Regions from separate parts of the Amycolatopsis sp. lyj-112 genome, predicted to be linked through region 1. Evidence: riboswitches for the same ligand, from Rfam matches in the RefSeq annotation. Region 1 holds a riboswitch; the other holds the start of a gene.
What was found. A riboswitch is a leader RNA that binds a small molecule or an ion and turns the genes downstream of it on or off. The one in region 1 is predicted to bind cobalamin.
Positions count from the first base shown of each region.

Region 2: linked by a shared signal. The riboswitch ahead of metE (5-methyltetrahydropteroyltriglutamate--homocysteine S-methyltransferase) and the one ahead of ACLJRL_RS16995 (CoA-acylating methylmalonate-semialdehyde dehydrogenase) in region 1 are both predicted to bind cobalamin.

Region 1 covers NZ_JAJPWS010000004.1:254,413-268,784, reverse strand. The annotation lists gene ACLJRL_RS17045 (TetR/AcrR family transcriptional regulator) at 1-675, shown strand, start outside; gene ACLJRL_RS17040 (TIGR03086 family metal-binding protein) at 904-1,503, opposite strand; gene ACLJRL_RS17035 (MarR family winged helix-turn-helix transcriptional regulator) at 1,574-2,002, shown strand; gene ACLJRL_RS17030 (hypothetical protein) at 2,007-2,492, opposite strand; gene ACLJRL_RS17025 (DEAD/DEAH box helicase) at 2,632-5,664, shown strand; gene ACLJRL_RS17020 (hypothetical protein) at 5,657-6,361, shown strand; gene ACLJRL_RS17015 (enoyl-CoA hydratase) at 6,352-7,131, opposite strand; gene mmsB (3-hydroxyisobutyrate dehydrogenase) at 7,128-8,015, opposite strand; gene ACLJRL_RS17005 (enoyl-CoA hydratase/isomerase family protein) at 8,012-9,046, opposite strand; gene ACLJRL_RS17000 (acyl-CoA dehydrogenase family protein) at 9,043-10,182, opposite strand; gene ACLJRL_RS16995 (CoA-acylating methylmalonate-semialdehyde dehydrogenase) at 10,190-11,689, opposite strand; cobalamin riboswitch at 11,848-12,035, opposite strand; gene ACLJRL_RS16990 (DUF885 domain-containing protein) at 12,342-13,991, shown strand; gene ACLJRL_RS16985 (LamG-like jellyroll fold domain-containing protein) at 14,029-14,372, opposite strand, start outside.
Region 2 covers NZ_JAJPWS010000001.1:1,235,865-1,250,236, forward strand. The annotation lists gene ACLJRL_RS05935 (serine hydrolase domain-containing protein) at 1-1,059, opposite strand, end outside; gene ACLJRL_RS05940 (sugar isomerase domain-containing protein) at 1,169-1,897, opposite strand; gene ACLJRL_RS05945 (alpha/beta hydrolase) at 2,030-2,725, shown strand; gene ACLJRL_RS05950 (class I SAM-dependent methyltransferase) at 2,749-4,011, shown strand; gene ACLJRL_RS05955 (LCP family protein) at 4,105-5,313, shown strand; gene ACLJRL_RS05960 (GNAT family N-acetyltransferase) at 5,444-5,974, shown strand; gene ACLJRL_RS05965 (peroxiredoxin) at 5,961-6,425, opposite strand; gene ACLJRL_RS05970 (diguanylate cyclase domain-containing protein) at 6,443-8,290, opposite strand; gene ACLJRL_RS05975 (cytochrome P450) at 8,500-9,945, opposite strand; gene metE (5-methyltetrahydropteroyltriglutamate--homocysteine S-methyltransferase) at 10,096-12,369, opposite strand; cobalamin riboswitch at 12,468-12,689, opposite strand; gene ACLJRL_RS05985 (ribonucleotide-diphosphate reductase subunit beta) at 12,802-13,878, opposite strand; gene ACLJRL_RS05990 (ribonucleoside-diphosphate reductase subunit alpha) at 13,954-14,372, opposite strand, start outside.

The DNA of each region.
Region 1 (14,372 bases):
TGGGGGCACACTCCGGCGCCCCGGCGGGGGCCGAAACCGGGTTACAGCCTCGAGCAGATCGTCGAGGCCGCGATCGCGCAGGCGGACGCGGAGGGCTACGCGGCGCTGTCCATGCCGTCGATCGCCAAGCGGCTCGGCGTCACGGCCAACGCGCTGTACCGCTATCTGAGCTCCAAGGAAGAACTGCTCGTCCTGGTCGCCGAGGCGGCCTGGGGCCCGCCGCCGGAGCCGGTGCCGGGCGACTGGCGCGCCGCGGTCACCGCCTGGGCCCGCGCGCTGCTCGAACGCGGCCGGCGGCACCCATGGCTGATCGACCTGCCGGTCCGCGGCGCGCCGACCACGCCGAATCTCCTGGGCTGGCTGGAAAACTTCCTGGAAGGGATGGCGGACGCGGAGCTGAGCACCAGTGACGTGATGGGGTGCGCGGTGCTGGTCGACGGCTGGGTGCGCAGCACCGCGGCCCTGCTTCGTGACGTGAACGCGAGCGCGCCCGAGCGAGTGCAGGCGGTGAGTGAATTCCTGCGGCCGCATCTCCAGGAGCGGGGCTATCCGCGCGTCGCCACCGTCGTCTCCGGTGAAGCCTATGGCGAGGAAGGTGTGGAGGAGGCCGACGTGGAGTTCGGTCTCGGACGCATCCTGGACGGCATCGAGGCGCTCGTCGTCAGTCGTGAGTGATTCGGGTCGTTAGGGCCAAGAGTGTTTGAGGTGCCTGCGTCGGCGAGTTTGTGTTCGTGCTTGCTTGAGGTTGGTGGTTCTGCCGGCCGGTGCGCGGACGGCGGTTTCGCGTGACCGCAGGGACGACAGGTGTGTCCAGATGGACGACACGGGCCGAATCCGGCCGCGGGTGTGTCGTCCGCTCAGTCACACGTGTCGTCCGTCCACTCAGGACACCTTGAAAGCAGTTCAGGCTTTGTCGGGCCACGAGGGAGAACGCCCCAGCAGGGCGACGATCCGGTCCAAAGCGGACGGTCCCGTCGCGTCGACGGCTGGGCCGAAGGGGGCACCCGGCGACTTCCGGTTCGCCCCGTCCGGGATCGACTCGGCGAACCGTAGCCCGGCGTCGAGGACCTCCTTCTCGAACTTCACCGGCAGGCCCAGGGCCTTGGCCACGTCCCAGGAATGCGCCAGGTAGTCCACGAAATGGAAGCTCAAGGCCTGCTCCGCGGTGAAGGTGACCTCGGTGGAGAACTCGGCGAGCTCGAACTTCCGGTCCTGGAGGTCGTGGGGCGCGAAGGCGTTCAGTACCCGCGTGACAGACGCGCGGTAGGTGGCGACGGGGTCTTCGCCGAGCGAGATCAGCTTCCAGTGGTCGAGGTCGGCGTCGCCGTCCGCCGCGGCCGCGAAGCCGTGGTTCTGGGTGGCCATGTGGGACAGCAGGCCGTGCAGGGTCCAGGCGGCGCACGGTGTCGGCTTGTCCAGGTCGGCGGGGGTGATGTTCGCGACGAGGTCGAGGCTGGCTCGGGTCACGATGGCGTCGAGGAAGCGGAGTTCGTTGGTATGCATGCGCATATCATCTACATACGCATACGAGTTCGTCAACAGGAATCGTGAGCGCGGTCGGTATGGTCTGCGCATGGCGGAGCAGAGGAGGCCGGATCTCGCGGCGATGCTCGGCGGGCTGATGCGCACGCTGATGGCGGCCGAGTCGCCGGTACTGGCCGAGCACGGGCTGACGATGTGGGGCTACGTGGTGCTCAGCGCGCTCGACGACCGGCCCGTTCGCACGCAGGCCGCGCTCGCGAAGGCGATCGGGGCGGACAAGACGCGGATCATCGGCACCCTCGACGTGCTCCAGGAAGACGGGCTGATCAACCGCGAGCCCGACCCGGCCGACCGCCGGGTGCGGCTGCTGGAGATCACCGACGCGGGCCGCAAGGCGCGCCGCTCGGCTCAGACCCGGATCCAGGCACAGGAGAACCGACTACTGGCGCAGTTGCCCGCGGGAGACCGGGAAGCCTTCCTTCGCGCCGCGCATGTGCTGTCCGAAATCGAACGCAATTAGAGGACTAAACGCGGGTCGTGACCATGCCCGGCGGGTAGTCCGACGGGGCATAGTCGGCGCTGGCGGACACGAATCCGACGACCTTCGTCGCGCCGATCCGGTGTGCCTCGTCGATGATGGCGTGCTCGAGCACTCCGGACGGCCAGTCGCTGAGCCTGAGTTTCCGGTCGTAGTAGGCGATCGGCTCGTCGGCGCGGAGGATTCCGTAGCCACCGCTGAGGATCAGCGTCCGACCGTGTGCGGCGGCCTCGCCGATCGCGCTGCCCACGTTCCGGTAGAAGTGCCCGTTGTAGCGGAGCCATGCGGGCCGCAGGCCATGGTCGTCGACCTTGGACTTGGCCAGGACGTCGGCGCGGGCGTGGAGCATCGGTTCCGGCCACCGCGTGCCGGCCTCGCCCGCGGGCGTGTCTCCGCCTCGCGCCTTGCCTTTCGAGCAGCCGACGATCGACAGCGCCTCGTGCGGATCGATCGCGTTCAAGACGGATTTCACCGGGCGGATTCTAGTCGCGGAAAGCCTCGGTGGAACCGGCTGGATCCGTCAGGACCCTCGCTGATCGGATGCTGACCGGCCGGGGGCATGCTGGAGTGACACAACAGCGACACAACTGCGACGCACGGGAGGGGTGAGCATGACGAGCGAACCGCCGCTGGTCGTGCACGGCCTGTGGTCCCGGGGCCGGGGAGTCGTGCTGTGGGCCGAGCACGGTGACCGTCCGGCCACGACTTCGATGCGGCCCTCCAGTTCGGCGCGCCCGCATCCGTTCGCCGCGACGGTCGCGGACCTGACCGCGTTGCATCCCGGGAAACCCGCCTCGGCCACCCTGCTACTGCCGTCACGTCGCGGTGGGCCGGTCGCTTCACCCGAACTGGTCGAGCTCACCGGGTCTCGCGGACGTCCGACGTCGGAGCTGGCGCTGGAGCCCTGGTCGGTGCCCGCGCTCATGATCGATCCGTCGGAACTGGACGACCTGGCGGGCTCGGTCCGGTACGGCACTTCGGTCCGCCACCTGCGTGCCATCGCCCGGCTGGCGGACGACCTCGTGCGCCGCGGCCGCGTGCTGCCGAGCATCCGCCGGAACGATCACCTGGCCCGGGCCCGCTGGCGGCCGGTGGCCCGGGGCGGCGACGCTGTCGCGCTCCGGAGCTTGATCACGGCCACACCGCCGGTCGGGCGCGCCGAACACACCAGACCGAACCCGTCGACGCTGGTCACCGACGCCCTCCACACCTTCGTCGACACCACCGTCCGCGACAGGCTGGCGGCCGCGGGCTACGCCACGGAAAGCACGGGGGACGAAGGCCCGTTCGGTTCCTGGCTGCACGCGCTGCGGGTCGCCGACGACCGGGTCGGCCTCCCGCCCGGCCGCCTGGGCATCGTGGCCGAAGGGATCGCGGCCTGGGACGCCGTGGCCGACACCGACCTCACCGAGGGCACCGTCTGCATCCGGCTCGACGAGGTCGCCACGCTGTACGGCCCGGTCGACGATCCCGACGACCAGACCGGCGACGGAACCAAGTGGCAGCTGCGGTTCTTCCTGCGTTCGACGGCCGATCCCAGCCTCCTGATCCCGGCCGAGGACGTCTGGTCGGGCAAGTCGGGCGCGCGGTTCTCCGATCCCGAAGGCCTGTTCGCCGCCGAACTGGAGCGAGCGGCGGGAGTGCTGCCGCTGCTCGGCCCGGCCGTCCAGGCGGCCAAGCCCGGAATCTACGACCTCACCGTCGCCGAAACCGAAGAGTTCCTCGACGGCGGAGCGGAGTCGCTGGTCGCGGCCGGATTCGACGTGCAGCTCCCGTCGAGCTGGGGTGGCAGGCGCCGGCTCGCACTCCGGCTTTCGGCCAAGGGAGCCGCCGTCGATCAGGCCGCCGTGCACCGGCTCGGCCGCCATCAGCTCGCTTCCTACCGCTGGTCGCTGATGGTCGGCGAAGACGCACTGAGCGACGAGGAACTCGCCGGGCTCGCGGCCGCGAAATCGTCCTTGGTGCGGCTGCGCGGCAGGTGGGTGAGCGTGGACCCCGAACTGCTGCGCGCCGGTCTCGACTATCTGCACCGCGACCTGGACCGGAAGAAGCCGCCGCTGCCCACCGCGGCGGATCTGCTCGCCCTGCTCCACGGGTTCACCGAAGCGCCGCTGCCGGTCACCGGGGTGTCCACAGAGGGCTGGATCGACGACTTCCTCACCGGCCGGGTGCACAAGACCATCGAGCCGGTCGAGCCGCCGCCGACGTTCCTGGCGACGCTGCGGCCCTATCAGAGCCGGGGCGTCGCCTGGCTTTCGTTCATGGCGTCGATCGGGCTCGGTGCGTGCCTGGCCGACGACATGGGGCTCGGCAAGACAGTCCAGCTGCTCGCGCTCGAAGCGATAGAGCGGGCGCGGGAGGAGTGCGGCCCGACGCTGCTCGTCTGCCCGATGTCGCTACTCGGTACGTGGCACCGGGAAGCGGCCAAGTTCGCCCCGGATCTGCGGGTCCACATTCACCACGGGGCAGCGCGGGACCACGGCGTCCGGCTGGACGGGCGCATCGCCGCCGCGGACCTCGTCGTCACCACCTACTCGACCGCCGCCCGGGACGCCGACGAACTCGCGGCCACCCGATGGCATCGGCTCGTGCTCGACGAGGCGCAGGCGGTCAAGAACCAGAACACCGGTCCGGCGCAGGCACTTCGCCGGATCCCCGCCGGGCACCGGGTCGCGCTGACCGGGACGCCGGTGGAGAACCGGCTCGCCGATCTGTGGTCGCTGTCCGATCTGCTCAACCCCGGCGTTCTCGGTGGCAGGCAGGAGTTCCGGGAGCGGTTCGAGATACCCGTCGAACGGCGGGGCGACCTGACGGCGGCCACCGAACTGCGCCGGCTCACCCGGCCGTTCCTGTTGCGCCGTCTCAAAACCGACCCCACCGTCGTCCCCGACCTGCCGGAGAAGATCGAGATCCTGCAGGAATACCGGCTCACCCGCGAGCAGGTGACGCTCTACCGCGCGACCGTGGACGAGATGATGACCAGGATCGCCGACAGCGCCGGGGTCAAACGGCGCGGCAACATCCTCGCCGCCATCACGAAGCTCAAGCAGATCTGCAACCACCCCGCGCATCTGCTGCACGACGGCTCGCCGCTCGGAGCCCGCTCAGGCAAGGTCAACCGGCTCGAAGAACTCCTGGCGGAGATCCTGGATTCCGGCGACCGCGCGCTGTGCTTCACGCAGTTCGCCGAGTTCGGTCACCTGCTCGTGCCGCATCTCTCGCACCGGCTGAACGCGAAGATCGCCTACCTGCACGGCGGGCTGTCCCAGCAGCGCCGCGACTCGATCGTCGAGCACTTCCAGTCCGGCAGCGGGCCGTCGATCCTGTTGGCCTCACTGAAAACCGGGGGAGCGGGCCTGACGCTGACCGCCGCCACCCACGTCCTGCACCTGGACCGGTGGTGGAACCCGGCGGTCGAGGAACAGGCCACCGACCGCGCCTACCGCATCGGTCAGCGCCGCAGCGTCCAGGTGCGGAAGTTCGTCTGTCCCGGCACCATCGAGGAACGGATCGACGCCGTCATCACGAAAAAGGAGGCGTTGGCGGGGCTGGTCGTCACCGACGGGGAGGACTGGCTCACGGAGCTGTCCGCCGACTCGCTGCGCGAAGTCCTCGAACTGGGAAGGGAAGCGGCCGATGACTGAACGGTTCCGGCACACCCTCCAGGAGTTCGGCGTCCACAAAGGACTAGTTCCGCCCTGTCGCGTCGACACCCTCACGATCGGCCCCGGCGCCGTCGTCGCCCAGGTACGGGTGACGCGGCAACGGTTCTACGAAGTCCGCATCGGTGTGCCGACGTTCGGCAAGCAGGTGTGGACGGCGGTCACCGGCGCGACCGTGGAAGAAGAGTCCACGACCGCGGCCATGCTCGACGGCCAGGTCCCGGACGACATCGAACGCTTCTTCGCCGCGGAAGACGTGCCGTTGTTCCCGGAGCCGAGGGAGATGTCGCTGGACTGCACGTGCCCCGGTACCCGGGTTCCGTGCGATCACCTGGTCGCGGGTCTGATCGCCATGGCGGACGAGTTCGAGGCCGAGCCGTTCGCGATCTTCGCCCTGCGCGGCCGCGACCAGACGGCGCTGCTGGACGAGATCGGACGGCTGGCGGGTGCCCGGGTCACGGCCCCGCCCGCGGAAGCCGAGACACCGGGCCTCGACGAGGTCATGGACGACTTCTTCGGCTGGGGCCCGGCCGGCGACGTCACGAACACGCGACGCCCACCGGCCGGGGACACCAGGGGACTGCTCGACGAAGTCCCGCGCCTGTCGGCCACAGTGGACGGAACCTCGGTCACCGAACTGCTCAAACCGCTCTACCGGGTGTTCACCGGTCAGGAGTGAAGGAACTTCGGCACGCGCTTCTCGGTGAACGCGGCCATCCCTTCCTTCTGATCGTGGGTGGCGAAAGTCCCGTGGAACAGGCGCCGCTCGAACCGGAGACCTTCGGCCAAAGTGGACTCGAAAGCCTGATTGACGGCTTCCTTGACCATCATCGCCGCGGGGCGGGACATGCTCGCGCTCTTGGTCGCGACCGCGAGCGCCTCTTCGAGCAGGCTTTCGGCGGGGACGACGCGGGAGACGAGGCCCGAACGCTCGGCTTCGGCAGCGTCGATCATGCGGCCCGTCAGGCAGAGATCCATCGCCTTGGCCTTGCCGATCGCGCGGGTGAGCCGCTGCGAGCCGCCCATGCCCGGGATGACGCCGAGAGTGATCTCCGGCTGGCCGAACTTGGCGGACTCGGCCGCGATCAGGACGTCGCACATCATGGCGAGTTCACAACCGCCACCGAGCGCGTAGCCGGAAACCGCGGCGATCAACGGGACGCGGACGCGGGAAAGTGCGTCCCAGCCGGCGAACCAGTCGGCCGCGTAGACGTCGCTGAACGACTGCGGCTGCATCTCCTTGATGTCGGCGCCCGCCGCGAACGCCTTGGCGGAACCGGTGAGCACGATGGCGCCGACGCCGGGATCCTGGCCGAGTTCGCCCGCCGCGCCGGTGATGTCGCGCATGGCCTGCAGGTTGAGCGCGTTGAGCGCCTTGGGGCGGTTGAGGGTGATGAGGGCGACACGGTCGGCGGGCCGCTCGACGGTGATGGTCTCGTACTCGCTCATACGCTGGATTCCTTAACGAGGAGGCCGTCGCGGACGGCGGTGATGATGGCGGAGAAGTCCCGGCCCGGGCCGTCCCGCTCGACGAACGCCGCATAGAGTTCCGCGGCCCTCGTGCCGAGCAGGGTGGCGACGTCGTTGTCCCGGGCGGCGGACTCGGCCAGGCGCAGGTCCTTCAGCATCAGCCCGCTGGCGAATCCGCCGGAGTAGCCGCGGTTGGCGGGGCTGGCCGGAACCGGCCCGGGGACCGGGCAGTTGGTGGTCAGTGCCCAGCATTGGCCGGACGCGGTGGAAGCGACGTCGAACAGGGCCTGGTGGGTGAGGCCGAGTTCCTCGCCGAGCGCGAACGCCTCGGAGACGGCGATCATCGAGACGCCGAGGATCATGTTGTTGCAGATCTTCGCCGCCTGCCCGGCGCCCGACGCTCCACAGTGGATCGCCCGGGCGCCCAGGACAGCCAGGTACGTTTCCGCGTCGGCGAACGCCTCCGGGTCGCCGCCGACCATGAACGTCAACGTGCCCGCTTCGGCGCCGACCACACCGCCGGACACCGGCGCGTCGAGGGCGCGGTGCCCCGCATCCTGGACCAGTTCGGCGGCCTTCCGGGCATCGGCGACGTCGATGGTGGAGCAGTCGACGAACAGCGTCCCGGGACGCACCGACGGCAGGATCTCTTGGTAGCAGTCGAGAACGTGCTTGCCGCTGGGCAGCATCGTGACGACGACGTCCGCGTTGGCGACGGCCGCGCCGGCGCTGTCGAACCGGGCCACCCCGGCGGCATGAGCCGCGGGTGCCGGGTCGTAGCCGTGGACGGTCTCACCGGATCCGGCCAGGTTGGCGGCCATCGGGCCGCCCATGTTGCCCAGCCCGAGGAAGGCGATCGTCATCGGGCCACCCCGCTCAGTTCGTCGTCACCGAGGCCGGCGAAATAGGACGCGACGAGATCGTCGTCCACTTCGGACAGGGTGGCCGGATTCCAGTGGGGCGAGCGGTCCTTGTCGATGATCTGCGCCCGGATCCCTTCGGCGAACTCGGCCGAGGAGAACGCGCGGTGCGAGACGCGGTATTCCTGTGCCAGCACGGTTTCCAGATCGGGCATCGCCGCCGCGGTGCGGAGCGCGCGCAGGGTCACCTTCAGTGCGGTGGGGGACTTCGCCTCGATCTCCTTGGCGGCGGTGGCCGCCGCGTCACCACCGGTGTGGAGCCGGGACAGGATCTCTTCGACCGTGTCCGCCGCGTAGCAGTGGTCGATCCATTCGGCGTCGGCGGCCAGGCCGCTCGGGGGAGCGGGTTCGGCGATCAGGTCCAGCGCGGTGTCCGGGGTGCGTGACGCGAGCGCGTCCAGCAGATCCGGGATTCGCTCGCCGGGCATGAAATGATCGGCGAGTCCACAGTGGATCGCGTCGGGCCCGGAGATGGAACCCGCGGTGAGGGCGATATGCGTGCCGAGCTGCCCCGGAGCGCGGGACAGCAGGTAGGTGCCGCCGACGTCGGGGATGAAGCCGATGCCGACCTCGGGCATGCCGATACGGGAGCGTTCGGTGACGATCCGGTGGCTGCCGTGCGCGGAGACACCGACCCCGCCGCCCATGACCAGGCCGTCCATCAGCGCCAGGTACGGCTTGGGATAGCGGGAGATCAGCGCGTTGAGGCGGTATTCGTCCGCCCAGAACCGCAGTGAGGCGGTTCCGCCGGCGCGGGCGTCTTCGTGGATGGCGCGGATGTCGCCACCCGCGCAGAGCCCGCGGTCGCCGGCGCCGTCGATCAGCACGGCGCGGACGCCGGGGTCCGAGCGCCACGTTTCCAGGTGGTCGAGCATGGCGAGCACCATGTCGTGGTTCAGCGAGTTGAGCGCTCGCGGCCGGTTCAGCGTGATCCGGCCGATTCCACTGTGGACGAGGAATCCGACGTCGTTCACGAGGCCTCCTGCAGCATTCGGCGCGAGATGATCACGCGCATGATTTCGTTGGTCCCTTCGAGGATCTGGTGCACCCGCAGGTCGCGGACGATCTTCTCCAGCCCGTATTCAGCGAGGTAGCCGTAGCCGCCGTGCAGTTGCAGCGCCTGGTTGGCGACCTCGAACCCGGTGTCGGTGCAGAACCGCTTGGCCATCGCCGAAAGCTGGGTCGCGGTGTCCTCACCCTGGTCGAGCGCGTCCGCCGCCCGCCAGAGCAGGGTGCGGGCGGCTTCGAGATCGGTGCGCATGTCGGCGAGGCGGAACTGCAACGCCTGCTTCTCGGACAGCTTCTCGCCGAACGCCGAACGCTCCGACAGGTGCCGGACGGCCATGCCGAGCGCGGCTTCCGCGCCGCCGAGGGAGCAGGCCGAGATGTTGAGCCTGCCACCGTCCAAAGCGGACATCGCGACCCCGAACCCGTTGCCCTCGCCGCCGAGCAGCGCGGAAACGGGGATGCGGGCGTCCTCGAAGACGACCTGCCGGGTGGGCTGGGCGTTCCAGCCCATCTTGATCTCGTTGGGGCCGAAGGAGACACCTGGCGTGTCCCGTTCGACGATGAACGCCGAGATACCCCGGGCGCCGGGCGCGCCGGTGCGGGCGAGGACGACGTAGACGTCGGAGGTACCCGCGCCGGAGATGAACTGCTTGACCCCGTCGAGGACGTAGTGGTCGCCGTCCCGGCGGGCGCGGGTGGACAGGGCCGCCGCGTCGGAACCCGCGTCGGGTTCGGTCAGGCAGTAGCTGCCGAACGCGTCCATCGTGGACATTCGCGGCAGGTACCGGTGCCGCTGGGTGTCGTCGCCGAATTTCTCGATCATGGTGGCGACCATGTTGTGGATCGAGATGTAGGCGGCCAGCGACGGGCACCCGGTGGCGAGCGCCTCGAACACGAGGACGCCGTCGAGCCGTCCGAGCGCGGAACCCCCGAGGTCTTCGGGCAGGTAGATGCCGCCCATGCCCAGCTGGGCGGCCTTGCGGAGGACGTCGACCGGGAAGTGCTTGGCCTGGTCCCATGCGATCGCGTGCGGGGCGAGGTGTTCCGCGGCGAATTCCGCCGCGGTGTCCCGTAAGGCCCGCTGTTCGTCGGTCAGTCTCATCGCGGCCTCAGTTCATCGTCGGGATGACGAAGCTGGCGCCTTCCTTGGTGCCCGAAGGCCAGCGCGAAGTGACGGTCTTGGTCTTGGTGTAGAAGCGGATCGAGTCCGGTCCGTGCTGGTTGAGATCGCCGAAACCGGAACGCTTCCAGCCGCCGAAGGTGTGGTAGGCGATCGGGACCGGGATGGGCACGTTGACCCCGACCATGCCGGTGTTCACCCGCGAGGTGAAGTCGCGGGCGGTGTCGCCGTCGCGGGTGAAGATCGCGACGCCGTTGCCGTACTCGTGTTCGCTGGGCAGGCGCAGTGCCTCTTCGTAATCGGCGGCCCGCACGATCGACAGCACCGGGCCGAAGATCTCTTCGCGGTAGATGCGCATGTCCGCGGTGACCCGGTCGAACAGGCAGCCGCCGAGGAAGAAACCGTTCTCGTGACCGTCCACAGTGGTCTCGCGTCCGTCGACGAGCAGTTCCGCGCCTTCCGCGAGACCGATGTCGATGTAGTCGCGCACCCGCTGGACGGCTTCGGCGGTGACCAGCGGCCCGAAATCGGCCGTCTCGTCGAGGGAAGCGCCGATCTTCAGGGTCTTGACCCGCTCGGTCAGGCGGGCGGCCAGCGCGTCGGCGGTGGCCTCGCCGACCGGGACGGCGACGGAGATCGCCATGCACCGTTCGCCGGCGGAGCCGTACCCGGCGCCGATCAGCGCGTCGACGACCTGGTCGAGGTCGGCGTCCGGCATGACGATCAGGTGGTTCTTGGCCCCGCCGAAGCACTGCGCGCGTTTCCCGTGCGCGGCGGCGGTGGTGTAGATGTACTCCGCGATCGCCGACGAGCCGACGAAGCCGACGGCCTCGACGCGAGGATCGGTCAGCAAGGCGTCGACGGCTTCCTTGTCCCCGTTGACGACGTTGAACACGCCCGGCGGCAGACCGGCTTCGAGGAAGAGTTCGGCCAGCCGCAACGGGACCGACGGGTCGCGCTCGGACGGCTTGAGCACAAAGGAGTTTCCGCAGGCGATCGCCGGGGCGGCCTTCCACAGCGGGATCATCGCGGGGAAGTTGAACGGCGTGATCCCGGCGACCACACCGAGCGGCTGCCGCATCGAGTAGACGTCGATCCCGGTGCCCGCGTTGTCGCTGTATTCGCCCTTGAGCAGGTGCGGGATCCCGATGGCGAACTCGACCACTTCCAGGCCGCGCTGGATGTCGCCGCGCGCGTCGGGGACGGTCTTGCCGTGTTCGGAGGAGAGCAGGCGGGCGAGGGAGTCCTCCTCGGCGCGGACGAGGTCGACGAACTTCATCAGCACGCGGGCGCGCTTCTGCGGGTTCCAGCGGGCCCATTCGAGCTGGGCCTCGGCGGCGTCGGCGACCACGGCGGCGACCTCGGAGGCCGAGGCCAGCGGCACGCGGGCCTGGACTGCTCCGGTGCTGGGGTCGAAGACGTCGGCGAACCGACCGGACGTGCCCGGTACCGGCTTACCGCCGACGAAGTGACTGAGTTCGGTGCTCATGGATGCCCTTTCCGAAAGTACGCAGGACGAAGCCGCCCGAGGACCACGATCGGTGGCCGGGCAGGGAAGTACGAACGATTACCGCCGGGGTAGTGGCGGTTCGGCGTCTTTCGCGCAGGCAGGAATGATCCGCATGCGTTCAGCTCCATCCTCGTGGACGAACACGACACGTCTGCGGCCGGTATCCTGGCTTCCGGATCTACGACGGCTCCGGCCTTCCCGGCTCGCGCCAGTGGCCCTTCTCGCATGGAGCGCCGCTCCCCGGTCACAGTGGCGGGACCGCACCGGATTTTCACCGGCTTCCCTGCACCGCAGACCTGAGGACACCATAAAGTAGGAAGTCCTACTATGTCGACTGTGGCCTGCGCCTCAACCACCCGCGCCGCTGTCCGTGAAGGCCTCCTTGAGGGAATCAGAGTCCCTCAAGGAGGCCTTCACGGACTTCACGCGAGCGGCGCAGCCCGTGGCACGGGAACGGTGCGGGCGAGCCAGAAGTACTTCTTCCGTCCAGGAGTTCGGCGACCTGGGCGAGCCGAACGCCTCGTAGACAATCCACAGTGGACATGAGCCACCCGGCCGGAAGAAGTAGCGGATGATCGGCTGACCGAGAAAACGCCAGCGCGAACGCGGGCGGTTCTGGTAGTTGTCGAGTATGAGCGATCAGCCCACCGCGGCGGAGCTGGCAGACGATCTCCTCGACGCCCTCGCGGCCGACATGCCGTTGATGGCGACCTTCGACAACATTCCCGGGTACGACCACGAGTTGCGCGACGTCTCCGAGGCGGGCGACGCCCGCCTGAGGGAGCGGGCCGTCCGCGCGGCCGAGTACGCCGCCCGGTCCACGGATCCGGACCGGGTCACGCTCGGCGTGGTCATCCACCACGCGGAAGCGCTCCTGGCCAGGCTCGACTCCCGGAAGATCGAGTTCACCCTGGCTGATCCGATGTCGGCCGAAGGAACCGGGGTGCTGGCCTGGCTTCCGCAGCTGGCGCCGTCGGGGGAGCAGGCCGAGGAGGACTACCTGGCCAGGCTGGAGGCGATTCCGGGGTTCTTCGCGGCGCTGGCCGACCGGCATCGTGCCGGTGTCGAGGCGGGCCGGACGCCGGTGGAACGCGCGGTGCGCAACGCGATCGCCCATGTCGACCGGTTCCTGGCCGACGAGCCCAACGCATTGCTGGTCCCGCCGCTGACCGGTGACCGGGTGACAAGGCGGGAGCGGCTGTTCACCGAGAAGGTCCGGCCCGCGCTCGTCACCTACCGCGAGATGCTCGCCCGCGACATCGCCGGGCACGGCCGTCCCGACGAGCGGCCGGGGCTCTGCTGGCTGGACGGCGGAAAGGAGAGTTACGCGGGGCTGGTCAAGACGCACACCACCACCGGGATCTCCCCGGAGGAACTGCACGAGACCGGTCTCGAAATCGGCCGTGCGCTGGACGAGGAGTACCGGCGGCTCGGCATCGCCGCGTTCGGGGAAGGCGACCCCGCGGCGGTCCGTCACCGGTTGCGCACCGATCCGTCACTGCGGTGGCGCGACGCGGACGAGATGCTCACGACCGCCACGGAAGCGGTCGCGCGGGCCACGGCGGCCGCGCCCGGCTGGTTCCGCCGGACCCCGTCCGACGACTGTGTCGTGCTGGCCGTGCCGGAAGCGGACGGGCCGGGCGCCGCGCAGGCGTACTACATGACACCGGCGGCCGACGGCAGCCGTCCGGGTCGCTACTACACCAATACCTACCGGGTGACCGAGCGGTTCCGGTTCATCGCGGAATCCGTGGCCTTCCACGAAGCCGTTCCAGGACACCATTTCCAGGCCTGCGTGGCCCACGGACTGTCCGGAGTGCCCCGGCTGCGCAAACTCGTCCCGTTGTCGGCCTTCGACGAGGGCTGGGCGCTCTACACCGAACGCCTCGCCGACGAAATGGGCCTGTACTCGGATGACGTGATGCGCCTCGGCATGGTCACCGAGGACTCCCTGCGCGCGGCGAGGCTCGTCGTCGACACCGGACTGCACGCGCTGGGCTGGACCCGGCAGCAGTGCGTGGACTACCTCAGCGAGCATTGCGTGCTCAGCGACGTCGAGGTCGAGTCCGAGACCGATCGGTACATCGAATGGCCCGGCCAGGCGCTTTCGTACATGACGGGCAGGCTGGAGTTCCAGCGGTTGCGCGCGCTCGCCGAGAAGCACCTTGGCGAGGCCTTCGACATCCGCGACTTCCACGACGTCGTGCTGAGTCACGGGCAGTTGCCGCTGCCCGTGCTCGACGACGTCGTCCGGGAGTGGCTCGGGCTGGAGACGCGGTAGCGCGGCGCCGGGGTCCCGTCCCCGGCGCCGCGTGTTCTCAGTCCCGCTTCGCGAGCGTCGCGACCTCGGCGTCGGCCAGTGCCCGGTCGTAGAACCGGACGTCGTCCACCGCCCCGCGCAGGAAGTCGACCTGCTGGCCGCCGTACTGGCCCCGCCCGATCACCGTGTGGCCGGTGCTCTGCTGAGCCGAGCAGGCGTTCTGCGAAGCGACCTTCTGCCCGTCGACGTAAAGCGACAACGAGCCCGCCTTGGCGTCGCGGACGCCGGTCAGGTGATACCAGCGGCCGACTTCCGGCTTCTCCGGCGAAAGGGCGCGCAGACCGACGAAGCTCATCGCCCAGCGCTGGTCCTGCCCGGAGTACTGCAGGAAGAACGAGCTGT
Region 2 (14,372 bases), on a different contig from region 1:
GATCCCGTTTTCGGGGTCCGCGCCGCCGGACGAGCCGCCGAGCCCGTCGTGCCCGAACGCCCGCGGGTTCGGGCCGAAGCCGCGTTCCTCGCTGCCGAGGTAGAACCCGAGCGCCCATTCGTTGCCCAGCCCGCCGACGACGTCGACCTCGCGGCCCTGGCCTTCCCGGGCGCTCGCCAGTGCGGCGTTCGAGAGCAGCCGCTCGGAACCATCGGCGAGCGCGCCGTAGACGGTCGCGATCGCCCGGGCGGTGCCGTGCCCGTTCAGCGCGGGTAGGATCGCCCGCCGCCACGCGGGATCGTTGGCGTTGCGGCCTTGGACGCGCGGATTCGCCAACGCGGCGAGGGCGGCGGGCCCGGCGTTGGCGAACGCTTGGGCCAGCGCGCCGGCCATTTCGGTGCTGAGCACGGGTTCGACGAGCGTGGAGCAGCGGTCGAGGTCCGCGTCGGAGCCGAGGCCGATCTGGAAGTCCGCGCCCAGCGGGCCCGCGACGTGCTCGGCGAAGTAGGTGTGGACGTCCTGCCCGCTGACGCGGCGGATCACTTCGCCGACGAGGAAGCCGTACGACAGCGCGTGGTAACCGCTGACCGTGCCCGGTTCGAAGAGCGGTGCCTGTGCCGCGAGCAGCCCGGTGATGTGTTCCCAGTCGTAGAGTTCCTCGACCGCCACCGGCCGGTCCAGGCCGATCCCGGTCACCCCGGAGCGGTGCGAGAGCAGCCAGCGCACCGGAATCTTCTGTTTGCCCTCGGCCGCGAACTCCGGCCAGTACTCGGCGACCGGTGCGTCGAGGTCGAGCAGACCGCCGTCGGCGAGGCGGTGCGCGCAGATCGCGGTCATGCCCTTGGTCGTCGACCAGACGTTGGTGAGCGTGTCCGCCCGCCACGGGGCCGTCCGGTCCGGATCCGCCCAGCCCGCCCACAGATCGACCACCGGCTCGCCGCGATGGGTGACGGAGAAGGCGGCGCCGATCTCGTCGCGCCGGGCGAAGTTCTCTTCGAAGGCGGCCCGCACGGGCTCGAATCCCGCCGCGCATTCGCCGTGGATCTCGGGAAGTGTCATGAGCGTGCGACCTCCTTCGGTCACCGGCGGCGTGAGGACACCGACCGGTCGGTATGTGACCGTAGAAGCCCCGCGCGGACGAGTCAAGAGGCTCGTCCGCGCGGGATTCTTACCGCAGTGCCGGGACCCGGGCGCCGTACTTGGCCAGCAGCGCGGCGTTGGCCTCGTCGCCACCGTCCACGTTGGAACTGCGCCACAGCGGGATGTCGACCCCCTGCGCCGCACCGAGGTCCACGACCTCGGCGAGAACCAGGTTCCACAGGAACGCGTTGATCACTGTGGACAGTGGCGCGGTCCGCGGCGCGTCCGCCGGGTAGCTCGAGTCACCGGGGCGGACATGGGAATCGAGCACGATACTGGCTTCTTCGATCAGCGTCGTCGGCGCGCGTTTCGGTGCCGCCGCCACGGACGCGGCCGAACTCACCGCGATGACCGCCGCGCCGCGGGCCCGCGCTCCGGCGGCCAGTTCGACGGGATACGGGTTGACGCCCGAGGTCGAGAACACCACCAGCAGGTCGTCCGGTCCCGGCGCCCGCTCGGCCAGCACCTCTTCGGCCAGCCCGGAGCGGCGTTCGGTCTTGGTGCTGTGCTGCGCGCCGTGCAGCGGCAGCAGTTCGGGGTGGTACAGCGGGTACACGCAGGCGAGGCCGCCCGCGCGGTAGAAGGTCTCGGCGACCGCGGCCAGCGAATGCCCGGCGCCGGCGGTGAACACCAGCGCGTCGGCCCGGATGACCCCCAGTACCAGCTCGGCCGATTTCCGGATCTGCTCCGCGTTACCCCGTTCGGCCTCAGCGAGCCTTTCGGCGACGTCTGCATAACGTTCGGTGGTACTCACCACATCCACCCTTCCGTCAGGAGATCAGCGACGAATGTATCGCGTGGACCAATGGCCGGAGTGGAATACATCGGGAGATGATCGAGGGTGACCCGATCGCTGTGGCCGGGGTTTTCGGAGACTGGAGGATCCAGGGTGAGCGAGGCGGATCCCGCGGTGCGGACCTGGCGAGCGCGTGGCCAGGCGAAAGCCGTGGTGTTGGTGCTGCACGGCGGCGCGGAGCACAGTCATGCCCGCGTTGCGCGGTGGCGGCTGGCGTACCAGCGGATGGTTCCGCTGGCCAAGGACGTCCACCGGGCGGGGAGGGCGCATGGGGTCGAGGTGCGGTTGCTGCGTAACCGGGTCTACGGCTGGAATGACCAGGGTACCGACGCGATCGCCGACGCGCGCTGGGCCTTGGCGCGGATCCACGAAGACCATCCGGGACTGCCGGTCGTCCTCGTCGGTCACTCGATGGGAGGGCGGGTCGCGCTGCGCGTCGCGGACGATCCCGCCGTCGTCGGAGTGTGCGGGCTGGCGCCGTGGACACCACCGGGTGAACCGGTCGGGGCGGTCGAGGGCCGCGCGGTGCTCATCGCGCACGGGACCAAGGACCGGATGACCGATCCGGTGGCATCGCACGCTTTCGCGGAACGCGCCGAAAAGGTGACGTCGCGGTCCGCGCGGTTTGAAATCGGCGGCGAGGGGCACGCGATGCTTCGAAGGTCCGGCGTCTGGAATCGCCTGGTACGCGCTTTCACGCTCGAACTGATCGAAGCCGGGGGAAAGGACGAGACGCTGAGCGCGGCCTGGGATCGGCCGAGCTCCGAACGGCTGCGGATCCCGGTCTAGACCGGGCAGGAGGGAGCACCTTTATGACCACGTCAAGCGTCGACCAGGCGGTAGGCCCGTCCGGCCTGCCCGCGCCCGACGAAACGCGGTGGCCGGGATTGGCCGCACCGCCGCATTCGCCGTTCCGGGCGCGGATCGCCGAGCAGTTGTTCCGCCGCGCGGTGCACCCGCTGGACGTCCGCGTGCGGATGCCCGACGGTTCCCAGCTCGGTTCCGGCGGCCCGGGCTCGCCCGAGATGCGGATCAACCGTCCCGCGGCCTTCTTCCACCGCCTCGGTGTCGACGCGAAGATCGGCTTCGGCGAGGCGTACATGGTCGGCGACTGGACCACCGACGCCCTCGCCGAGGTGCTGACCCCGTTCGCGGAGCGGATGGCGACGCTCATTCCGCCGCTGCTGCAACGGTTCCGCCGGTTCGTCGACCGCGGCCACCCCGCGGGCGAGGAGAACACCATCGAGGGGTCGCGGGAGAACATCCACCGCCACTACGACCTTTCCAACGATCTGTTCGGTGCTTTTCTCGACCCGTCGATGATGTATTCGTCGGCGCTGTTCGGCCCGGACGACGATCTCACCGCCGCGCAGTACCGAAAGATCGACAGCGTGCTCGACTACGCCGGCGTCCGCGAAGGCAGCACCGTGCTGGAGATCGGCACCGGCTGGGGCGAACTCTCCATCCGGGCGGCCGCCCGCGGTGCCCGCGTCACGTCACTGACCATTTCCGAGGAGCAGGCGGCGCTGGCCACCCGGCGCATCGCCGCGGCGGGCTTCGCCGACCGGGTCGACGTCCGGCTGTGTGACTATCGCGACTCCACCGGCGAGTACGACGCGGTGGTCAGCGTCGAGATGATCGAGGCCGTCGGCGAGGCGTACTGGCCCACGTTCTTCGAGACCATCGGGAAGCGGCTTCGGCCGGGCGGTCGGCTCGGGCTGCAGGCCATCACCATGGACCACGAACGCATGCTCGCCGCGGCCCGGTCCTACACCTGGGTCCACAAGTACATCTTCCCCGGCGGCCTCATCCCGTCGACGGAGTCCGTGGAGCAGGGGATGCTCGACCACGCCCGGCTGAAACTGCAGGGGGTGCGCGAGTTCGGCCAGGATTACGCCCACACGCTGCGGTTGTGGCGGGAGAAGTTCACCCACCGGTGGGACGAGATCACCGAACTGGGCTTCGACGACGTGTTCAAACGGATGTGGGAGTTCTACCTGGCGTACTCCGAAGCGGGGTTCCGATCGGGGTATCTCAAGGTCCACCAGTTCGGTTTCGCCGCCGACGGGCGGTGAGCGCCACCCAACCGATGCGGGGTGCCGCGCGTCTTTCACCTAGGGTCTGCGGTTGACTGGGCCCACACGCGAAATCGGGACGGGTGATTCGGCATGACGTATGGAGGCGACGACCGAGGGCGACGGATGCCGCCACAACGGCCGCCGTCCGGCCGCCCCCGGCAGCACCAGCCCGCGCAGATGATGCCGCTGCCGGGCCGGGGCAGCAGCCCGTACGACGAGCGGACGGCGCCGATGGGCCACGGGGGCGAGCAGCGTCCCGCGGGCCCGCCACCACGCCGTCCAGGCCCGCCGCAACCGCCTCCGGGCCGTTCGGCGGACGGAGCGCGCCCGCCGAGGCGCAAGCGTCGCTGGGGCTTCGGCAAGGTGCTGGTCACGTTGCTGACCGTGTTCGTGGTGTTCCTCGCCGGCGTGTGGGTGTACCTGGAGTTCTCCATCAACCGCGTCGACGCGCTGGCCGACTACTCCGGCCGCCCCGCCGCGGCCGAAGGCACCAACTGGCTGATCGTGGGCTCCGACAGCCGGGACGGGCTGACCGCCGCCGAGCAGGAAAAGCTGGTCACCGGCGACAGCAAGGCCGCCGGTGGCGGCAGGCGGACCGACACCATCATGGTCGCGCACGTCCCGGACAACAGCACCAAGCCGACGCTGCTGAGCCTGCCGCGCGACTCCCAGGTGACCATCCCCGGCCACGGCAAGAACAAGATCAACGCCGCGTTCTCGATCGGCGGCCCGACGCTGCTCGCGCAGACCGTCGAAGGTGCCACGGGCCTGCGCATCGACCACTACGCCGAGATCGGCTTCGGCGGGTTCGCCAAGATCGTCGACGCGATCGGCGGCGTCAACATGTGCGTCGAGAAGCCGATGGAGGACACCCTCACCGGGATCAAGATCCCCGCGGGCTGTCAGGACCTCCAGGGCCCGCAGGCGCTCGGGTTCGTCCGCATGCGGCACAGTGACGCCACCCCGCGGTCGGACCTCGACCGCGTCGCCAACCAGCGGAAGTTCATCGGCGCGCTGGTCAGCGAGATCGGCAGCCCCGGCACGCTGCTGAACCCGTTCACGCTGTTCCCCTTGCTGTCCACCGCGCCGGACGCGCTGACGATGGACTCCGGCGACCACCTGCACAACCTGGTGGGACTGGCGCTGGCGATGCGCGGGATCTCCTCGGGCGGCGTGGTCACCACCACCGTCCCGGTGACCAGCGGTTCGGCGGAGAACTGGGACAAGACGAAGTCGAAGCTGCTGTTCGACGCGCTGAAGAACGACACGGAGATCCCGGACAGCGCGATCCTCACCTGATACCCGGGTCACGAAAACGCTATGAACGACTCGTTACTTGCAAAATTTGCAAGTAACGAGTCGTTCATAGCATCTGGCGACCCCCGGAAAACCGGAGGCATCGAGGCGCGTTTTCGGTCACCATGGGGTGATGGAAGCGCCCGCCGAAACCCTCGCCGACGAAGTCGTCGAACTCCGCCGCTGGCGGCCGGAGCAGCTGCGCGTGCTGGCGGACGTCGCCGGGGATTCCGCCGCGCATATCGGCGCCTGGATGATCTGGGCCACCCACGGCTATGGCGAGCCGGAAGCCAAGGAGTTCCTCGAGAGCACCGCGCGGAACTGGGCCGACGGCAAGACCTACGACTTCGCGATCTTCACCGAGGGCGACGTCGTCGGCGGCACCGGCATGATCACGCGTCCCGGCCGGATCGAGATCGGCTACTGGCTCAGCCGTCACCACACCGGTCGTGGCCTGGTGACGAGAGCGGCCCGCTTGTTGACCGCCGAGGCCTTCCGTCTGGGCGCGCCGGAGGTCGAGATCCGGCACGACGAGCTGAACACCGCGAGCGGCGCCGTGCCCGCGCGGCTGGGGTTCACGATGGTCGGCGACGAGGTCGCGGAACCGCCGCTCGCCCCGGCCTGTAAGGGCGTCCACAAGATCTGGCGGCTCAAACGTCCTTAGCCGTACGTTCACGCAGGACGGCCAGCGCCTTGTCGGCGTGCACGGCGAACTTCAGCTCGCTCTTGATGACCTCGAGCACCTTGCGATCGGTGTCGATCACGAAGGTGTGGCGCTTGGCGTGCAACGGGCTGAACTTGCGCCACACACCGAACTGCTTCGCCACCACACCGTCCACATCGGACAGCAGCGGATAGTCGAAGTCATGCTTCGACGAGAATTCGCGCTGTTTGGCGACGGCGTCCGGGCTGATCCCCACGCGGTGCGCGCCGGCTTCGGCGAATTCCGTTGCCAGGTCACGGAAATGACAGCTTTCCGCGGTGCAGCCACTGGTCATCGCGGCCGGGTAGAAGAACAGCACGACCGGGCCGGACGACAGGAAGTCCGACAGTGTGCGCTCCTCACCCTGGTCGTCGAGCAGAGTGAAGTCCGGGGCGAAGTCACCTTGGTCCATGCACGGATCCTGCCATGTCAGTGGGCGTGCCGTTCGATGAGCTCGTCGACCTCGTCCCCGGTCGCGGAATCGGCGACGAACGAGCCGCGGGCCGCGAGCACCCCGTGCCGCCGCAGCCGTTCGGCCTGGTCGTGGTTGCGGACGCCTTCCGCGCCGATACGCAGGTTCAGTTCCTTGGCGCGGGACACCAGCTGGGTCAGGTGCCGCACGTCGGCCTCGTCCTCGCCGGCCGCCAGCGCGTCGATCACCGCGCCGGAGAGGATCACGTGGCGGACCGGGAGCCGGTGCTGGGGGATCAGTTCCAGATCGGCCGAACCGGAGATGGTCAGCACCAGCTGGGCACCCAGATCGGAGAGGACGGCGAACGAGTCCAGCACCTCGCCGCGCGGGTCGAGGACGGATTCGCGGTCCGTGCACAGCCGTAGCGCGTGCGCGGGCAGGTTGTGCCGGTCGAGCTGTTCCTTGACCAGCAGCACCAGATCGGGCTCGATGGCCAGCCGGTTCGGCAGCCGCACGCAGACGTCCGGAGCCGCCTCGCCGAACCGGCGCCGCCACCGCGCGGTGGCGGCGAGGGATTCGGCCAGCAGCCACCGGCCGAGCGGGATGGTCATCCCGGTGGTCTGCGCCAGCGGGTAGAACTCGTCGGAGTCCAGCTCGCCCTTTTCCGGGTGGTTCCAGCGCAGCCCGGCGTTGACCGCGGCCAGCTGATCGGGTTTTGCGAGCTTCACCGTCGGCTGGTAGATCAGCGAGAACTCGCCGTTCTCCAGCGCGCCCGCGATGACCGCGCCGAGCCGGTAGCGGCCGCGATCGCGCGCGTCGAGTTCGGGGTCGAAGAGCATCCACTGTGCTTTGCCGGCTTCCTTGGCGCGGTGCAAGGCGATCTCCGCGGCGCGCAGCAGTTCTTCCGGCCCGCCGTCGGTGACCGAGCGGACGACGATACCGGCGCTCGCGCTCACGCCGATCCCGTTCCCGCCGAGGTAGATCGGTTCGGCCAGTTCCTCCAGCGCCTGTTCGACCAGCCCGATGACGTGGGTGGGGGAGAACTCGCCGCGCAGGAGGACGGCGAAACCGTCGCCGGACAGCCGGGCGACGGAACCGTTGTGCTTGCCGGTGAACACGGCCTTGAGCTTGTTCGCGACCCCGCGCAGCACCTGGTCGCCGACGCCGGCGCCGAGGCCGTCGTTGATCACCTTGAAGCCGTCGACGTCGAGATAGACCAGCGCGACCTGTTCCAGGCCCGGGCCCGCCAGCGCGGATTCGAGCGCGTTGGTGAACGCCGTCGCGTTCGGCAGGCCGGTCAGCGCGTCGTGCACGTTCTGGTGCAGCAGTTGTTCCTGCAGCAGGTGGATCTCGTTGGCGTCGGAGACCATCAGCACCGGGTAGGACGAGCCAGGGCGGTCTCCGGGGAGGTCCGCGAGGGTCACGTCGACCCAGAGCGTGCCTTCCTCGCTGTGGTCCAGCAGCAGGCGTTCCTGGTGCGTCTGCTGGCCGAGTTTCCGGAGCTGGTCGAGCCCGCCCCGCAGCCGCGAGACGTCGTGCTCGGTGGAGCCGAGTTCGGGTATCCGCCGCCCGCGCAGGGCGGCGGGACGGCAGCCGAGCAGCTTCCCGAGCGCCGCGTTCGCCTCGACGATCTCGCCGTCGTGGTCGGCGAGCGCGATCCCGATGGGCGAGGCGGAATAGAGCTTGGTGAACCGCAGCAGGGCGGGCCGGTGATTCGGCTCGGTTTGGACGGCGTCCTGGGCGACGCCGAGCAAGAGCTGCTCGAGTTGCTCTTGGGGAAGCGATACTCCTTTAGTGTCAGCGAGCGTCGCGGCCCATCTTCGAGCGACGTCGACCAACCCTGGCGCGGCACCAGGCTCAGGCACGCTTCACCTCTTCATGCGCGGTTGATGGCCAGCTCAGACAGGGTGTCCGAACCCACGGACCCACACTAGGTATGAGCCGACCGGGAGTAGTGCCACGGCACCATGCGCGAAACGGCGTGTCTACCGGCTGAAAGGGTGATGGCAGCCACACGAGAGGTGACCAGAGGTTACCAAGAGTACTCGATCGTGTTTGTCCCTTTGGTCGGGAATCAGCAGGGCTTCAGCTGGATCGGCAGGCCGTCCGCGGGGACGGGCAGCGAGACGTAGTCCCAGCGGGCCGTGTAGTTCTCCGGGACCGACCATCGGTAGGCCCGCAGCATCTCGTGCAGCAGGGCCTTCACCTCGAGCGTCCCGAAGTGCAGCCCGATGCACTTGTGCGCGCCGCCGCCGAACGGCATCCACGCGAAGCGGTGCGACTTGTCCTCGCGGCGTTCCTCGCCGAAGCGGTCCGGGTCGAAACGCATCGGGTCGGTCCAGTACTCCGGCGCGAAATGATTGACGGTGGGGGAAACCCCGACCAGGGTCCCTTCGGGGATGAAATGCCCCAGAACCTCGGTGTCCTTCACCGTTTTCCTTGCCAGGGAAGGAACCGGGGCCACCAGGCGCAGGGATTCCTTGATCACCAGGTCCAACGTCTTCAGGCTTTCCAGCGCCTCGATATCCGGCAGATCGTCGCCGAGCGCGAGGGATTCCTGTCGCGCCCGTTCCTGCCATTCGGGGTGCTTCGCCAGGTGGTACGCGGCGGCCGCGCTGGTGATGGTCGTGGTGTCGTGCGCGGCCATCATCAGGAAGATCATGTGGTTGACGACGTCGGAGTCGGTGAACCGGTCACCGTCTTCGGTGGTGGCGTGGCACAGCGCGGTGAAGAGATCGTCGCCGTCGCTGCGCCGTTTCGACGGCAGGTTCGCGGAAAAGTAGCGTTCGAGGACTTTGCGGCCGTGCAGGCCCGCCGCCCAGCGGCCGCCGGGCACGGGGAAGCGGACGATGGCGGTGCCGGCGCGCACGGAGTTGACGAAGGCGCGGTTGATCGCGGCCGATTCGTCCCCGGAGCGCATGCCCATGAACACGCGTGTCGCGACGTCGAGCGTGAGTTGCTTGAGGGACCAGTAGATCCGCGGGTTCGGCTTGTCCGCCCAGGTCGCGATGCCTTCCCGCAGCGCCGGTCCCATCTGGTCGACGTAGCCGGTGAGCCGTTGCCGGGTGAACGCCGCCTGCATGATCCGGCGGTGCAGGTGATGCTCGCCGAAGTCGAGCAGCATGAGGCCGCGGTCGAAGAAGTGCTCGATGAAGAACTTCCAGCCCTCTTGGGAGAAGGCCTTGTCCTTGTTCACCAACGCGATCTGGGTGGCCTCCGGGCCGGAGAGGGCGACGATGCGGCGGCCGAACGCGCCCATCCACGACACCGGGCCGTAGGTCTCGTAGCGTTTGAGGCCGAACTCGATGCCGAACCGCATGAAGTCCAGCGCGTGCCCGATGACCGGCGGACCTTCGTCGCCGAGGACCGGCTTGAGGCCCGGCGGGGCGGGCGCGAGTTCCCGGACCGGCCAGGTCGCACCGAGCCAGCGCTGGTCCACCGAACGCGGCAGGGGGATCGAGGTGAGCGGGGGGACCCGCTCGCGCAGCACTCCGGTGACCTTTTCGACGGCGTTCGCCATGGTGACCATCTCCCCGCTGAGATCGGTTACCGCCACCATCGCATCCTTATTGACGTCCTGACAATACTCCGGCGGAAGTACATCGCCCGAGTGTCATGAAAGGGTCTTTCAGGACGTTTTTCGTCCTGAAAGACCCTTTCATGACAGTTGTCAGCCCAGTTCGGCCCGGACCGCGAGAGCGGCCGCGACCAGGTTCCGCAGGGCAGGCTCGACCTCGGCGTACCCGCGGGTCTTCAGGCCGCAGTCCGGGTTGACCCAGATCCGCTCGGCGGGCACCGCGCCCACGGCGGTCCGCAGCAGCCCGCTGACCTCGTCGACGTCGGGGACACGCGGCGAGTGGATGTCGTACACGCCCGGCCCGACGCCGCGGCCGAAGCCCGCCGCGCCGAGGTCGGTGACGACCTCCATCTTCGACCGGGCGGCCTCGATGCTGGTGACGTCGGCGTCGAGCGCGTCGATCGCCTTGACCACCTCGCCGAACTCCGAGTAGCACATGTGCGTGTGGATCTGCGTCGCGTCGTCGATACCCGACGTCGCCAGCCGGAACGACGAGACCGCCCAGGCGAAGTACGCCTCGTGCGCCGCCGCGTGCAGCGGGAGCAGTTCCCGCAGCGCGGGCTCGTCGACCTGGATGACGCGGAGGCCCGCCTCCTGCAGGTCGTGCACCTCATCGCGGATGGCCAGCGCCACCTGGCGGGCGGTCTCGCCCAGCGGCTGGTCGTCGCGGACGAACGACCACGCCAGGATCGTCACCGGCCCGGTGAGCATCCCCTTGACCGGCTTGGCGGTCAGGCTCTGCGCGTAGCGGGCCCAGGCCACCGTCATCGGCTCGGGACGCGAGACGTCGCCGTACAGGATCGGCGGCCTGACGCAGCGCGAGCCGTAGGACTGCACCCAGCCGAAGTCGGTGGCCGCGAACCCGGCCAGCCGCTCGGCGAAGTACTGCACCATGTCGTTGCGCTCGGGCTCACCGTGCACCAGCACGTCCAGGCCGAGGTCCTCCTGCAGCCGGATGACGCGCTCGATCTCGCCCTTCATCGCCGCCTCGTAGCCCGCGTCGTCCAGCGAGCCCGCCTTGTGCGCGGCGCGCGCCTTGCGGACGTCGGTGGTCTGCGGGAACGAGCCGATCGTGGTGCTCGGCAACGGCGGCAGGTCCAGCGCCGCCTGCTGCGCGGCCGCACGCCGGGCATACGGCGAACGGACGGTGTCCTCCGGGCGCAGCGCCTCCAGCCGGGCGCGTACCCCGGCGTCGGCGAGGTCGGCCGCCGTGGCGCGGTCCGTGATGGCGGCCCGGGCGGCGGTGAGGTCGACGCCCTCCTCCTTCAGCGCGCGGCCGAGCAGGACGACCTCGTCGACCTTCTGCTTGGCGAACGCGAGCCAGCCCTTGAGCCGCGGGTGCAGTTCGGTCTCACGCTCGACGTCATAAGGCACGTGCAGCAGCGAGCACGAGGTCGACACGCTGACCGACTTCGCCGTGCCGAGCAGCGTCGCCGCCCGGCTGAGCGCGCGGGTGGGGTCGGTGCGCCAGACGTTGCGCCCGTCCACGACGCCGGCCAGGACCTCCTTGTCCCGCAAGGCGGGTTCGGCCGCGACGGCGTCCACAAAGGACTCATCGGTGACGAGGTCGACGGCGAGGGCGTCGATCGGAGAGCGGGCGAGCACACCCAGTCCGCGGCCGAGTCCGCCGAAGTAGCCGGCGACGAGGATCTTCGGGCGCGCGGTCTCCTTCGCGAGCCGGTGGTAGGCGCGGATGAGCGCGTTGAGCTCCGGCTCGGTGCGGTCGGCGGCGAAAGCGGGCTCGTCGAACTGGACCCACTCGACGCCTTCATCGTGCAGACGGCGCAACAGTTCGACGTAGCCGTCGAGGAGGTCGTCGAGCAGATCCAGCGGCCGGAAGCCCTCCGGAGCGCCCTCGGAGGCCTTCGCGAGCAGCAGGAACGTCACCGGGCCCACCAGCACCGGCCGTGTCTCGACGCCGATCGCGCGGGCCTCGCGGTACTCGTCCAGCGGTTTGGTGCCGGTGAGCGAGAACCGGGTGTCCGGCCCGAGTTCGGGGACGATGTAGTGGTAGTTCGTGTCGAACCACTTCGTCATCTCCATCGCCGTCGCGTCCTGTACCCCGCGTGCGGCGGCGAAGTAGGTGTCGAGCGGCGAAAGGCCGAGCTTCGTGAAGCGTCCGGGCAGCGCGCCGAACAGTTCGGCGGTGTCGAGTACCTGGTCGTAATGGGAGAACGTGTTCGAAGGGACGGAATCCAGCCCGGCGTCCTTGAGTTGCCGCCAGGTCCGGGTACGCAGAGCGCGGCCGGTCTCCAGCAGCGCGGCCTCGTCGGCCTTGCCCGCCCAGTAGCGTTCGAGTGAACGCTTGAGTTCCCGGTCCGGTCCGATCCGGGGGTAGCCCAGCACAGTGGTGCCGATATCGGTCACAGCTCTCTCCTCGCGAGCTTGTCGAGAGAGCCCGGAGCGCGCAGGAGTGACCGCCGTTCGGTCGCGCCCATCCCACGAGGCCCGGACTCACGCACGCCGTCGGCGTACGTACCACGGGCAGGTCTTCGGACTCGTGGGCGACTCGCTCGCGCCTACCGGCCGTCGCTTCCCGGGCGCCATGCCCAGTGCTTTACCGTGTCTCGCACGGTGACGGCTTTCGTTCCCACATACCGCTGCGGGGCAGTCCCGGATTCACACCGGGTTCCCTGTTACCTCGACCGGCCTGGGAGGCCGGGCGAACCAGTAGCACCCCGGAGCGTACCCAATTCGGATCTCGTGTGACTGGAGGCGTAACTCACGTGATCAGAGACGGAACTCGCGAGTTACGCCTCTGATCACGCAAGTTCCGTCTCTGATCACGTGAGTTCGGGGTCAGTCCCAGTCGAGGGCGCCACCGGACTGGTACTCGATGACGCGGGTCTCGAAGAAGTTCTTCTCCTTCTTGAGGTCCATCGCCTCCGACATCCACGGGAACGGGTTCTCGGTCTCGCCGAAGATCGGCTGAAGACCGATCTGCTGCGCACGCCGGTCGGTGATGAAGTGCATGTACTGCTCGATCAGCTCGGCCGACAGCCCGAGCATGCCGCGCGGCATGGTGTCGCGGGCGTAGGCGACCTCGAGCTCGCATGCCTCGGTCAGCATCGTCCGGATCTCGGCCTGGAACTCTTCGGTCCACAGGTGCGGGTTCTCGATCTTGATCTGGTTGATGCAGTCGATGCCGAAGTTCAGGTGGATCGACTCGTCGCGCAGGATGTACTGGTACTGCTCGGCGATGCCGATCATCTTGTTCTGGCGGCCGAGCGAGAGGATCTGCGCGAAGCCGGTGTAGAACCACATGCCTTCGAAGATCACGTAGAACGCGACCAGGTCACGCAGGAAGGCCTGGTCGGCCTCCGGAGTCCCGGTCTCGAAGTCCGGGTTCTCCAGGTTCTGCGTGTACTTCAGCGCCCACGCGTCCTTGTCCGAGATGGACGGGACCTCGCGGTACATGTTGAACAGCTCGCCGTCGACCAGGCCGAGGCTCTCGCAGATGTACTGGAAGGTGTGCGTGTGCACGGCCTCCTCGAACGCCTGGCGCAGCAGGTACTGGCGGCATTCGGGGTTGGTGATCTGGCGGTACACCGCGAGCACGATGTTGTTGGCCACCAGCGATTCCGCGGTGGCGAAGAAGCCGAGGTTGCGCTTGAGCATGGTGCGCTCGTCCTCGGACAGGCCGTCGGCCGACTTCCACAGCGCGATGTCGGCCTGCATGGCGACCTCGGTCGGCATCCAGTGGTTGTTGCAGCCGGCGAGGTACTTCTCCCACGCCCAGGTGTACTTCATCGGCAGCAGCTGGTTGACGTCGGCGCGGGCGTTGATCATCCGCTTGTCGTCGACGTTGATCCGGGCGGCGCCGACTTCGATCTCGCCGAGGCCGGTGGCGTCGGCGGAGGCGTCAAAGGTGGTCATAGAGAGGCTCACTTAGGGAGGGGGTCGTGAGTGGTAATGACGGTTAGAACCGTCATTACCACTCACGAGCGGCGGTCACTGGCAGGCTTCGCAGTCGGGGTCGTCGATCCGGCAGGCGGCACCGTCGGCGGCGACGAAGTCGACGTCGGAGACCTGCGGGATCTCCTTGGACTCCGGCTTGGCGGCCGGGGTCACCGGCACGGCCGGAACCGCGGCGGCCGGGCTGGGCGAGACCGCGGCGGACGCCGACGGGGCAGGCGAAGCGACGGGTGCGGGAGCCTGGGCGGCGGGCTTCGGCGTGGCGGGGGCCGGGGTGGCCGAGACCGCGTTCAGCTTGCCGTCGGTGCCGCGCAGGGTGCTCTTCTCCACGTGCGTCGCGGACCGCGCCCGCAGGTAGTACGTGGTCTTGAGGCCCTTGTGCCAGGCGTAGCGGTACAGCTCGTCGAGCTTGCGGCCGCTCGGCGACGCGATGTACAGGTTCAGCGACTGGGCCT